2 linked regions of the Chelativorans sp. AA-79 genome follow. Each later gene encodes a partner of the first gene's protein in a complex. Links are inferred from orthologs where the notes say so. Each region holds a gene or a part of one and is shown in the gene's direction. Other genes may lie near its edges.

Region 1 (4,183 bases):
CGATGACGAGGTCCACCGGAACGAGCGGGTTGATCTTCTGCGGGTCGCCGCCGAGCGAGGCCATGGCGTCGCGCATGGCGGCGAGGTCCACCACGGCGGGAACGCCGGTGAAATCCTGCATCAGCACGCGGGCCGGCGAATAGGCGATCTCAACGCCCGCGGCACCGCGATCGGAGAGCCACGCGGCCACGGCCTCGATGCTTTCCTTGCTGACGGAGCGGCCGTCCTCCTTGCGCAGGAGGTTTTCCAGGAGCACCTTCATGGAGAAGGGGAGCCGGGAAACGCCGGCGAGACCGTTCTTCTCCGCCTCCTTGAGGTCGAAATAAGTGTATTCGGTGTTTCCCACCTTGAGGGTGCGGCGGCATTTGTAGCTGTCGAGTGAAGTAGACACGTGCGATCATCCCATCTGGTCTGTTCATCCGAACGGGAACGGACTTCCTGAGACGTCAGGCTCAAAGGTGCGGGTACGGTCATTTCCGCGTCCGTCCCCTGCGTAACAGCCGGTCAAGGCGGCGGTGCGCTGGTTCGGCACAAAGGCTCTCCACGCCGACCGCTGGCGTGGTTGCCCCGGATATAGAGAAATTCGTAAAAGAGTTCTATAGCGATAAGCGCATTTCTGCCGCATTCAGGAAAGGGTTGGGATAAGCCATTGCCGGAGAGGGAAAAACCATGCGGCTCGCCGCCGAGCGCTTGAGCGGCGAGCGCGGCGGAGAGGCCGTCTTTTCCGGTATCTCCTTTGGTCTGGGCGCAGGCGAGGCACTGCTCGTGACAGGGCCCAACGGAGCAGGAAAATCCACGCTTCTCAGGGTTGTCGCAGGGCTGCTGCCGTCGGCGGAAGGTGCCGTGACGTTTTCCGGCGGCGGGGAGGCGTTCCCGGATGCCAGGGCAGCCTGCCACTATCTCGGCCATCTGAACGCGATGAAGACCGCGCTCACCGTGGAGGAGAATCTCGCCTTCTGGCGCGATTTCCTGGGCGAGCCGCGGCTTTCGCCCTACGAGGCGCTGGAGATGGTGGGCCTCGACGATATCGCGCACCTGCCCTTCGGCTATCTCTCCACCGGCCAGCGCCGGCGCGCGGCGATCGCGCGGCTCCTCGTATCGCATCGGCCGGCGTGGCTGCTCGACGAGCCCACCGCCGGGCTCGATCGTGCATCGGAACGGCGATTTGCGGACCTGATGCGCGGGCATCTGGCGGAAGGCGGCATCATCGTCGCGGCGACGCATCTTCCGCTGGGATTGGAGAGGGCGCAGGAATTGAGGATGGGGGAGAGATGACTTTCATCCTTTCCTCCCCTCGCGCTCCCCTCTGCCCTACCGGGTGTCTCCCCCACAGGCGGGGAGATCGGACCTCTTTGGGGCTTTCGCCAATCTGCGGCGCTACAAAAAGAGCGCCGGCGAAACCGGCCGGCGTAATCTCCCCTCTTGCGGGGGAGATGGGCGGCAGGGCAGAGAGGCGCGAGAAGGGGTGCTGCATCTCCGAACGGAGCGCCGCCTGATGCTCGCCCTCTACCTCCGCGAAGTAAAACTCGGCATCCGCGCCGGCAGCGGCGCGATGGCCGGCGTGCTCTTCTTCCTCGCCGTGGTCTCCGTCATCCCCTTCGGCGTGGGGCCGGACCTCAACCTTCTCGCCCGCATCGGCCCGGCGATCCTGTGGATCGGCGCACTGCTTGCGGGCTTGCTCGGCCTCGACCGCCTGTTCCAGGCCGACCGGGAGGACGGCTCGCTCGATGTGCTGCTGACGACCGAGAGCCGCCACATGGTGGCGCTCACGGTGTTCACGAAATGCCTGGCGCACTGGACGACGGCCATTCTGCCGCTCGTCGCCGTCACGCCGCTCCTCGGTGTCTTCATGAACGTGCCGCCCGTCGGGCTCGCCGCTGCGACCCTGACTCTTCTCGTCGGCACACCGGCCATCACTTTCATCGGTGCGGTGGGCGCTGCGCTCACGGTGGCGCTGCCGCGCGGCGGGCTGCTCGTCTCGGTCATCATCCTGCCGCTGACGATCCCCGTCCTCATCTTCGGCGTGGCGGCGAGCAGGGGCGCAGTGGCCGAGCCCGACCCGTTCCTGCCGCCTTTCCTCATCATGGCGGCGCTCACCCTCTTCTTCGCCGTCATCGGGCCCGCCGCGGCCGCCCTCGCCCTGCGTGGCGCAGCAGACTGAGCCGGAGCCGGACAAAAGGCCTCATGCGGCTTTGACGTTCGTCAATTGCGCTCCGGCGGGCTGGGCTCTATCTAGGACCTCATGAGCGAGAACGCGGTCCGCCGCTGGATGGATATTGCCAACCCGACGCGCTTCCTGGCGCTGTCGGGCACCGTGTTGCCGTGGCTGTGGGGCGCGGCAATGCTGGTGCTGGCGGCGGGCCTCGCCATGGCATTTGCCGCGCCGGAGGACTATCAGCAGGGCATCGCTGTCCGGATCATGTATATCCACGTGCCTTTCGCGTGGCTTTCCATGTTCTGCTACAGCCTGATGGCGGGCTCCGCGCTCGGCACGCTGGTCTGGCGGCATCCGCTCGCCGACGTGTCGCTGAAGGCTGCAGCCCCCATCGGTGCCGTCTTCACGGCGCTGGCGCTCGCCACCGGCTCGATCTGGGGCAAGCCCATGTGGGGCACGTGGTGGGTGTGGGATGCGAGGCTCACCTCGGTTTTCGTGCTCTTCCTCATGTATCTCGGCATCATCGCGCTCACGCGTGCGCTCGACGACCCCGGCCGCTCGGCGAGGGCGGCCGCCATCCTCACGCTGGTCGGCTTCGTCAATATACCGATCATCAAGTTCTCGGTCGATTGGTGGAACACGCTTCACCAGCCGGCCTCGGTCTTCCGGCTGGACGGCCCGACCATTCATCCGAGCCTGCTCTGGCCGCTGCTTGTCTGCGCGCTCGGCTTCACGCTCCTGTTTCTCGCGCTGCATCTGATGGCCATGCGGACGGAAATCTGGCGTCGCCGGGTGATCGCCATGCGCCGGCTTTCCGCCCGCGCAGCCGACGCGAAGCCCGCGGAGGCCATGCGATGAGCCATCTCGCCTATGTGGCCGCGGCCTATATCATCTCCATGCTTGCGATCGCCGGGCTCGTGGCGTGGATCCTGCTCGACCAGTCGGCCCAGCAGCGCGCGCTCAAGGAGCTCGAATCGCGCGGCGTTCGCCGGCGCTCAGCCGGAGGTTCGCGATGAGCCCGGCGGACGAATACGCACCGAGACGCCGCAGGCTGATCCTGCTTTTGCCGCTCTTCGCCTTCCTTGCGCTTTCGGCCGTGTTCCTCATGCAGCTCTTTTCCGGCAGGGACACGTCGGTTGTCCCCTCCGCGCTTATCGGGCAGTCCGCGCCGCAGACAGAGCTGCCGCCGCTTGAAGGCATGGACTTGCCGGGGCTTTCGCCCGCCGGTTTCCAAGGCCATGTGACGCTGGTCAATGTCTGGGGATCGTGGTGTGTGCCCTGCCGGCAGGAGCATCCGCTGCTGATGGAGCTGGCACAGGACGACCGCCTGCGGCTTGTCGGCCTCAACTATAAGGACAAGCCGGAGAATGCCCGGCGCTTCCTCGGCGAGCTCGGCAACCCGTTCGATGCCATCGGCGTGGATCAGAGCGGTCGCGCGGCCATCGACTGGGGCGTCTACGGCGTGCCGGAGACTTTCCTGGTCGGCCCCGACGGCAGGATCCGCTATAAGCATGTCGGCCCGTTCACGCCCGAAAGCATCGCCGACGAACTGATCCCCGAGCTCGAGAAAGTGCTGCCGGGCACCTCGTGATGCGGTCGCATCCGCTCGATTTCTTCGTATCTGCCGCTTTTGCGAAAACGCCGGGATTCTACCCGGCTGCAAGTGGCTCAACGGCTGGCGATCGCCGCCGCGGCGCCAGCCATCATGGAAGCGCTGGTGCGGTTCGCGATGCGCATGGCGCGCGCGCTTCGCAGGAGCCGTCGCGCTTGGGCGGCTGCAACGGCCCAGCCGAGGTCCACGGCGATCAGCACGATGAGCATGGTGAGAGTCAGTTCGGCCCAGCCCACGAGGCTCACCGCCGAGAGATCGATGATGGTGGGAAGCAAGGCCAGATAGAACATCATGATCTTCGGATTGCCGAGCGTGACGGCCATGCCGGTGAGAAAGAGCCTCCAGCGGCTCCCCGCCTGCGGGATGGCTCCGTCATCCATGGCGACGGGCGCAGTCCACATCTTCCAGGCGAGCCA
Region 2 (4,367 bases), 2.9 Mb from region 1 along the record:
AAGAATACGGAGGCACGCTCTCACTGGAGAGGTCGAAGCTGGGAGGGCTGAAGGCGGAGGTGTCGCTGCCGGCGGCATGAGAGGCGAATAGGGAAGGGATTCCCGGATGGACAAAATTCGGTCAAACATGGTCTGTAGTCGCGACGCGGCTTTGCGGCGGAGGGTGAAAACGGCATGAGGGTATCGGCTATTGCCATCGTGACGGCGTTCCTGCTTTCCGGTTGCGCGGTGGGCGGCTTTTCGCGATCGGTGGACGTCACCGCATCCTCGGAGCAGGGCTCCGTGCGCGCCATTGGCGGCATCGTTGGCGGTGGCCTCGTGATGGGGCAACTGGGCGCTGGCCTGAACCGGCGCGAGCGCCTTGCGGCAATCGACGCCGAATATCGGGCGCTGGAATCGGCGCCCGCCGGGCAGCCCGTCAACTGGAGCGACGAGCGCACGAGGCACAGCGGCGCCGTGACCGCTGCGCAGCCATATCGTGTCGGGTCGCAGGATTGCCGGCCTTATTCCCATTCCGTGACGGTGGACGGCGGAAAGCGAAGGGCACGCGCGACCGCTTGCCGCAACCCGGATGGAAGCTGGACGTTGCTCGACTAGAGCAAGCGGTCGCAGCGGAGGGGTTTCAGTTCCCGTCTGCCTGAAGCAGTTCCTCATTCTGATGCGGATCAAGGCGGGCATCGGTCTCTGCGGATAGAGCGGCGGCAAAAAAGCCGCATCCGGCGGCGGTTGGCACCGGCGGGCAAGACGGATATTGGAACCATCATGCTGTTTTGGGTTTTCGCCGCATTCCTGACCCTCGCCGCCGCGCTGGCGGTGATGCGGCCGTTCCTGCGTGGTGGCACCGAGCCAGCCGCGGGCAGCAAGCATGATCTTGCCGTCTATCGCGATCAGCTTTCTGAACTCGAGCAGGAGGTGAAGCGCGGGCTGATTTCCGAAAGCGACGCCGCGGAGGCGCGCACGGAGATCGGACGGCGCATTCTGAAGCTCACCCAATCGTCTTCCGACGATGATGGAAAGGAAGGGCAAGCACGCGGGAAACTGGTGCGCGCCGTCGCTATGGGGGCGGTGCTTGCCGTGCCGGTGTTGAGCTGGGGACTCTATTCCCTGCTGGGCTCTCCGGGGATGCCGGCCATGCCGCTGCAGGCGCGTCTCGAGCAGGATCCGGCCCAGGCTTCGCTGGAGGAACTGATCGCGCGCGCCGAGGCCTATCTGGCCGAACATCCGCAGGACGCGCGTGGCTGGGAGACCCTTGCGCCTGTTTATGCGCGGATCGGGCGCTATGCCGATGCAGTCGCCGCCTACCGTCGGACCATGGAACTTGCGGGCGCCACCGCCGATCGCGAAGCGGGGCTGGGCGAGGCGATGGTCGGCGAGAGCGGCGGGGTCATCACCGCCGACGCGGAGGCTGCCTTCAACCGCGCCCTGACGCTGGAAGAGGGTAACCCCCGGGCCCGGTTCTTCATCGCGATGGCAAGGGCGCAGGAAGGGAACGCCGACGAGGCGCGCGCCATCTGGCAGGATATGGCGAGCGGGTTGCCGGAGGAATCGCCGTGGAAGGCCGCGGCAGGGCAGGCCCTTGCCGGGCTTTCGTCGGCACCGGCGCAGGTCTCTCCCCCCGATGGCCCGTCCGAGGAGCAGGTGGCCGCCGCGCAGGAGATGGCGCCGGAAGCGCGGCAGGATATGATAGAAGGCATGGTGGCGAGCCTGGATGCCAAGCTGCGCGAGAATCCGGATGATCCGGAGGGATGGCGCCGGCTGGTGCGCTCCTACGCGGTGCTGGGAAGGCAAAGCGAGGCCGCGGATGCGCTGGACCGGGCTCTCGCCGCCCTGGGGCCGGAAACGCCGGAGGGAAGATCGGTGGCGCAACTCGCCGAGACGCTCGGCATCGAGGGCAAGCAGGTGAAGAAGTGACGCGCAAGCAGAAGCGGCTGGCGATCATCGGCTCAGGCATGGGGTTTCTCGCCCTGGCGGCGGGCCTGACCTTCTATGCGCTGGGACAGCAGACATCCTATTTCTACATGCCAGCCGACCTCCTGTCGCAGTCTGCGGCGGCGGGCGAGCGCATCCGTCTCGGCGGTCTCGTCCAGAAAGGGTCCATCGAGCGCGGCGAGGCGACCCATGTCCGCTTCGTCGTGACCGACAGCGAGAACGAGGTACCGGTCGTCTATGACGGCATCCTGCCCGATCTTTTCCGCGAGGAGCAGGGGGTCGTGACCGAGGGCGTGATGGGCTCGGACGGCGTTTTCGTCGCCGACACGGTACTCGCCAAGCACGACGAGACCTATATGCCGCGGGAGGTCGCCGACCGGCTGAAGGAGGACGGCCTGTGGCAGGAGCAGTGAGGACGAGGCGATGAGCGTCGAACTCGGCCATTTCGCCCTGGTGCTGGCGCTTGCGCTCGCGCTGGTGCAGGCCTGCGTTCCCATGATCGGCGCGCGGATCGGCAGTTCCCCGCTCATGCGGATCGGGGAGCCGGTGGCGATCACCGGCTTCGCGCTGATCGCCATGGCCTTCGCCGCGCTCGTCCTGGCCTATGTCCAGTCGGATTTTTCCGTCGTCAATGTGTGGGAGAACTCCCACTCGGCCAAGCCGCTCCTCTTCAAGATCACCGGCACCTGGGGCAATCATGAAGGTTCCATGCTCCTGTGGGTGCTGATCCTTTCGCTCTTCGGCGCGTTCGTGGCAGCCTTCGGCCGGAATCTTCCACCGACGCTGCGGGCCAATGTGCTGGCCGTCCAGGGGCTCATCGCCGGCGCTTTTCTCCTGTTTATCCTTTTCACCTCCAATCCGTTCATCCGTCTCGAACCCGCGCCGATCGAGGGGCGCGACCTCAATCCCATCCTGCAGGATGTGGGGCTCGCCATCCATCCGCCCCTGCTCTATCTCGGCTATGTCGGCTTCTCCATCGCCTTCTCCTTCGCCGTCGCGGCACTGATCGACGGCCGCATCGATGCGGCGTGGGCCCGCTGGGTGCGGCCATGGACCCTCGTCGCCTGGGCCTTCCTCACGGGCGGCATCGCCATGGGATCCTACTGGGCCTATTACGAGCTCGGCTGGGGCGGATTCTGGTTCTGGGACCCGGTCGAGAACGCTTCTTTCCTTCCCTGGCTTTCGGGAACCGCGCTTCTGCATTCGGCCATCGTGATGGAAAAGCGCTCGGCGCTGAAAATCTGGACGGTGCTCCTGGCGATCCTGACCTTCTCGCTGTCCCTGCTCGGCACCTTCCTCGTCCGCTCGGGCGTGCTCACCTCCGTGCATTCCTTCGCCACCGATCCGACGCGCGGCGTCTTCATCCTGGCGATCCTGATGTTCTTCATCGGCGGCGCGCTCGCGCTCTTCGCGATCCGCGCGGCCGCGCTCGCCCCCGGAGGGCTGTTCCACCCGATCTCCCGCGAAGGCGCGCTTGTCCTCAACAACCTCCTGCTGACCACCGCGGCGGCGACAGTGCTCGTGGGCACCCTCTATCCGCTCGTGATCGAGGCGGTGACGGGCGAGAAGATCTCCGTCGGAGCGCCTTTCTTCAACCTGACTTTCGTGCCCCTTTTCCTGCCGCTGCTGATCGCGGCTCCCTTCGGGCCGCTGCTCGCGTGGAAGCGGGGGGATGTCCTGGCGGCGGCGCAGCGCCTTCAATTCGCATTCTGGGCGGCCGGCGCCTGCGCGCTTGCAAGCTATGTGCTGGTCGACCGCGCCTCAGGCCTGGCGGCGCTCGGTATCGCGCTCGGCTTGTGGCTCGTCTTCGGTGCGGTGACGGACCTCGCGCTCAAGGCCGGTGTGGGCAAGGCCGGTTCCGCGGCCGCACTGCGCAGGGTGGCCGGCCTGCCGCTCTCGATTTTCGGCACGGCGCTCGCCCATGCCGGCCTCGGCGTGACGGTGCTCGGCATCGTTTCGGTAACGACCCTCGAGGCCGAGCACATCCTGGTTATGCAGCCCGGCCAGACCACGCAGATCAGCGGCTATACGCTGCGTTTCGAAAGCCTGCGCCCCTACACGGGACCGAACTATACGGAGGAACAGGCGGTCTTCGCGCTTGGCAACAATCGCGGCGGGTCATTCGGGCAGATCGTCTCCTCCAAGCGCTTCTACACCGCACGCGGCATGCCCACGACGGAAGCGGGCATCAGGACCATGGGCCTGAGTCAGCTTTATGTCTCGATCGGCGATCGTGGCGCGAACGGTCTTGTGGTTCGCATCTGGTGGAAGCCGCTCGTCACGCTGATCTGGGGCGGCGCGCTGGTGATGATGGCCGGCGGCCTTGTCTCGCTCATGGACCGCAGGCTGCGCGTCGGCGTGCCGGCAAGGCGCAGGAAGCCCGTCACGGCGGGCGAGGAGGCCGCATGAAGATGCGGGCGGAGCCGCTTGCCCTGGCG

What was found. Proteins that work in one complex are often made in the same cells at the same time.
Region 2: the proteins of ccmB (region 1) and ccmE are in contact, whole or in part, in a solved structure (PDB 8CE8), measured with the Escherichia coli proteins. The link is inferred for Chelativorans sp. AA-79 from one-to-one orthologs.

The regions. Positions count from the first base shown.
Region 1 is NZ_CP120361.1:510,992-515,174, forward strand. Bases 518-3,328 are described here. They hold ccmB (heme exporter protein CcmB), read left to right. Parts: upstream 518-1,495; coding sequence 1,496-2,161; downstream 2,162-3,328. Other genes in these bases: ccmA (heme ABC exporter ATP-binding protein CcmA), read left to right, coding at 670-1,275; PVE73_RS02530 (heme ABC transporter permease), read left to right, coding at 2,243-3,013; ccmD (heme exporter protein CcmD), read left to right, coding at 3,010-3,171; PVE73_RS02540 (DsbE family thiol:disulfide interchange protein), read left to right, coding at 3,168-3,328. Also shown: aconitate hydratase AcnA, read right to left, coding at 1-391; more of PVE73_RS02540, read left to right, coding at 3,329-3,746; PVE73_RS02545 (LysE family translocator), read right to left, coding at 3,824-4,183. UniProt on the Escherichia coli protein: Required for the export of heme to the periplasm for the biogenesis of c-type cytochromes.
Region 2 is NZ_CP120361.1:3,397,578-3,401,944, reverse strand. Bases 630-3,624 are described here. They hold ccmE (cytochrome c maturation protein CcmE), read left to right. Parts: upstream 630-1,907; coding sequence 1,908-2,342; downstream 2,343-3,624. Other genes in these bases: PVE73_RS16610 (heme lyase CcmF/NrfE family subunit), read left to right, coding at 2,353-3,624; ccmI (c-type cytochrome biogenesis protein CcmI), read left to right, coding at 763-1,911. Outside these bases: PVE73_RS16630 (ATP-binding protein), read left to right, coding at 1-80; PVE73_RS16625 (hypothetical protein), read left to right, coding at 175-597; more of PVE73_RS16610, read left to right, coding at 3,625-4,338; PVE73_RS16605 (cytochrome c-type biogenesis protein), read left to right, coding at 4,341-4,367. UniProt on the Escherichia coli protein: Heme chaperone required for the biogenesis of c-type cytochromes. Transiently binds heme delivered by CcmC and transfers the heme to apo-cytochromes in a process facilitated by CcmF and CcmH.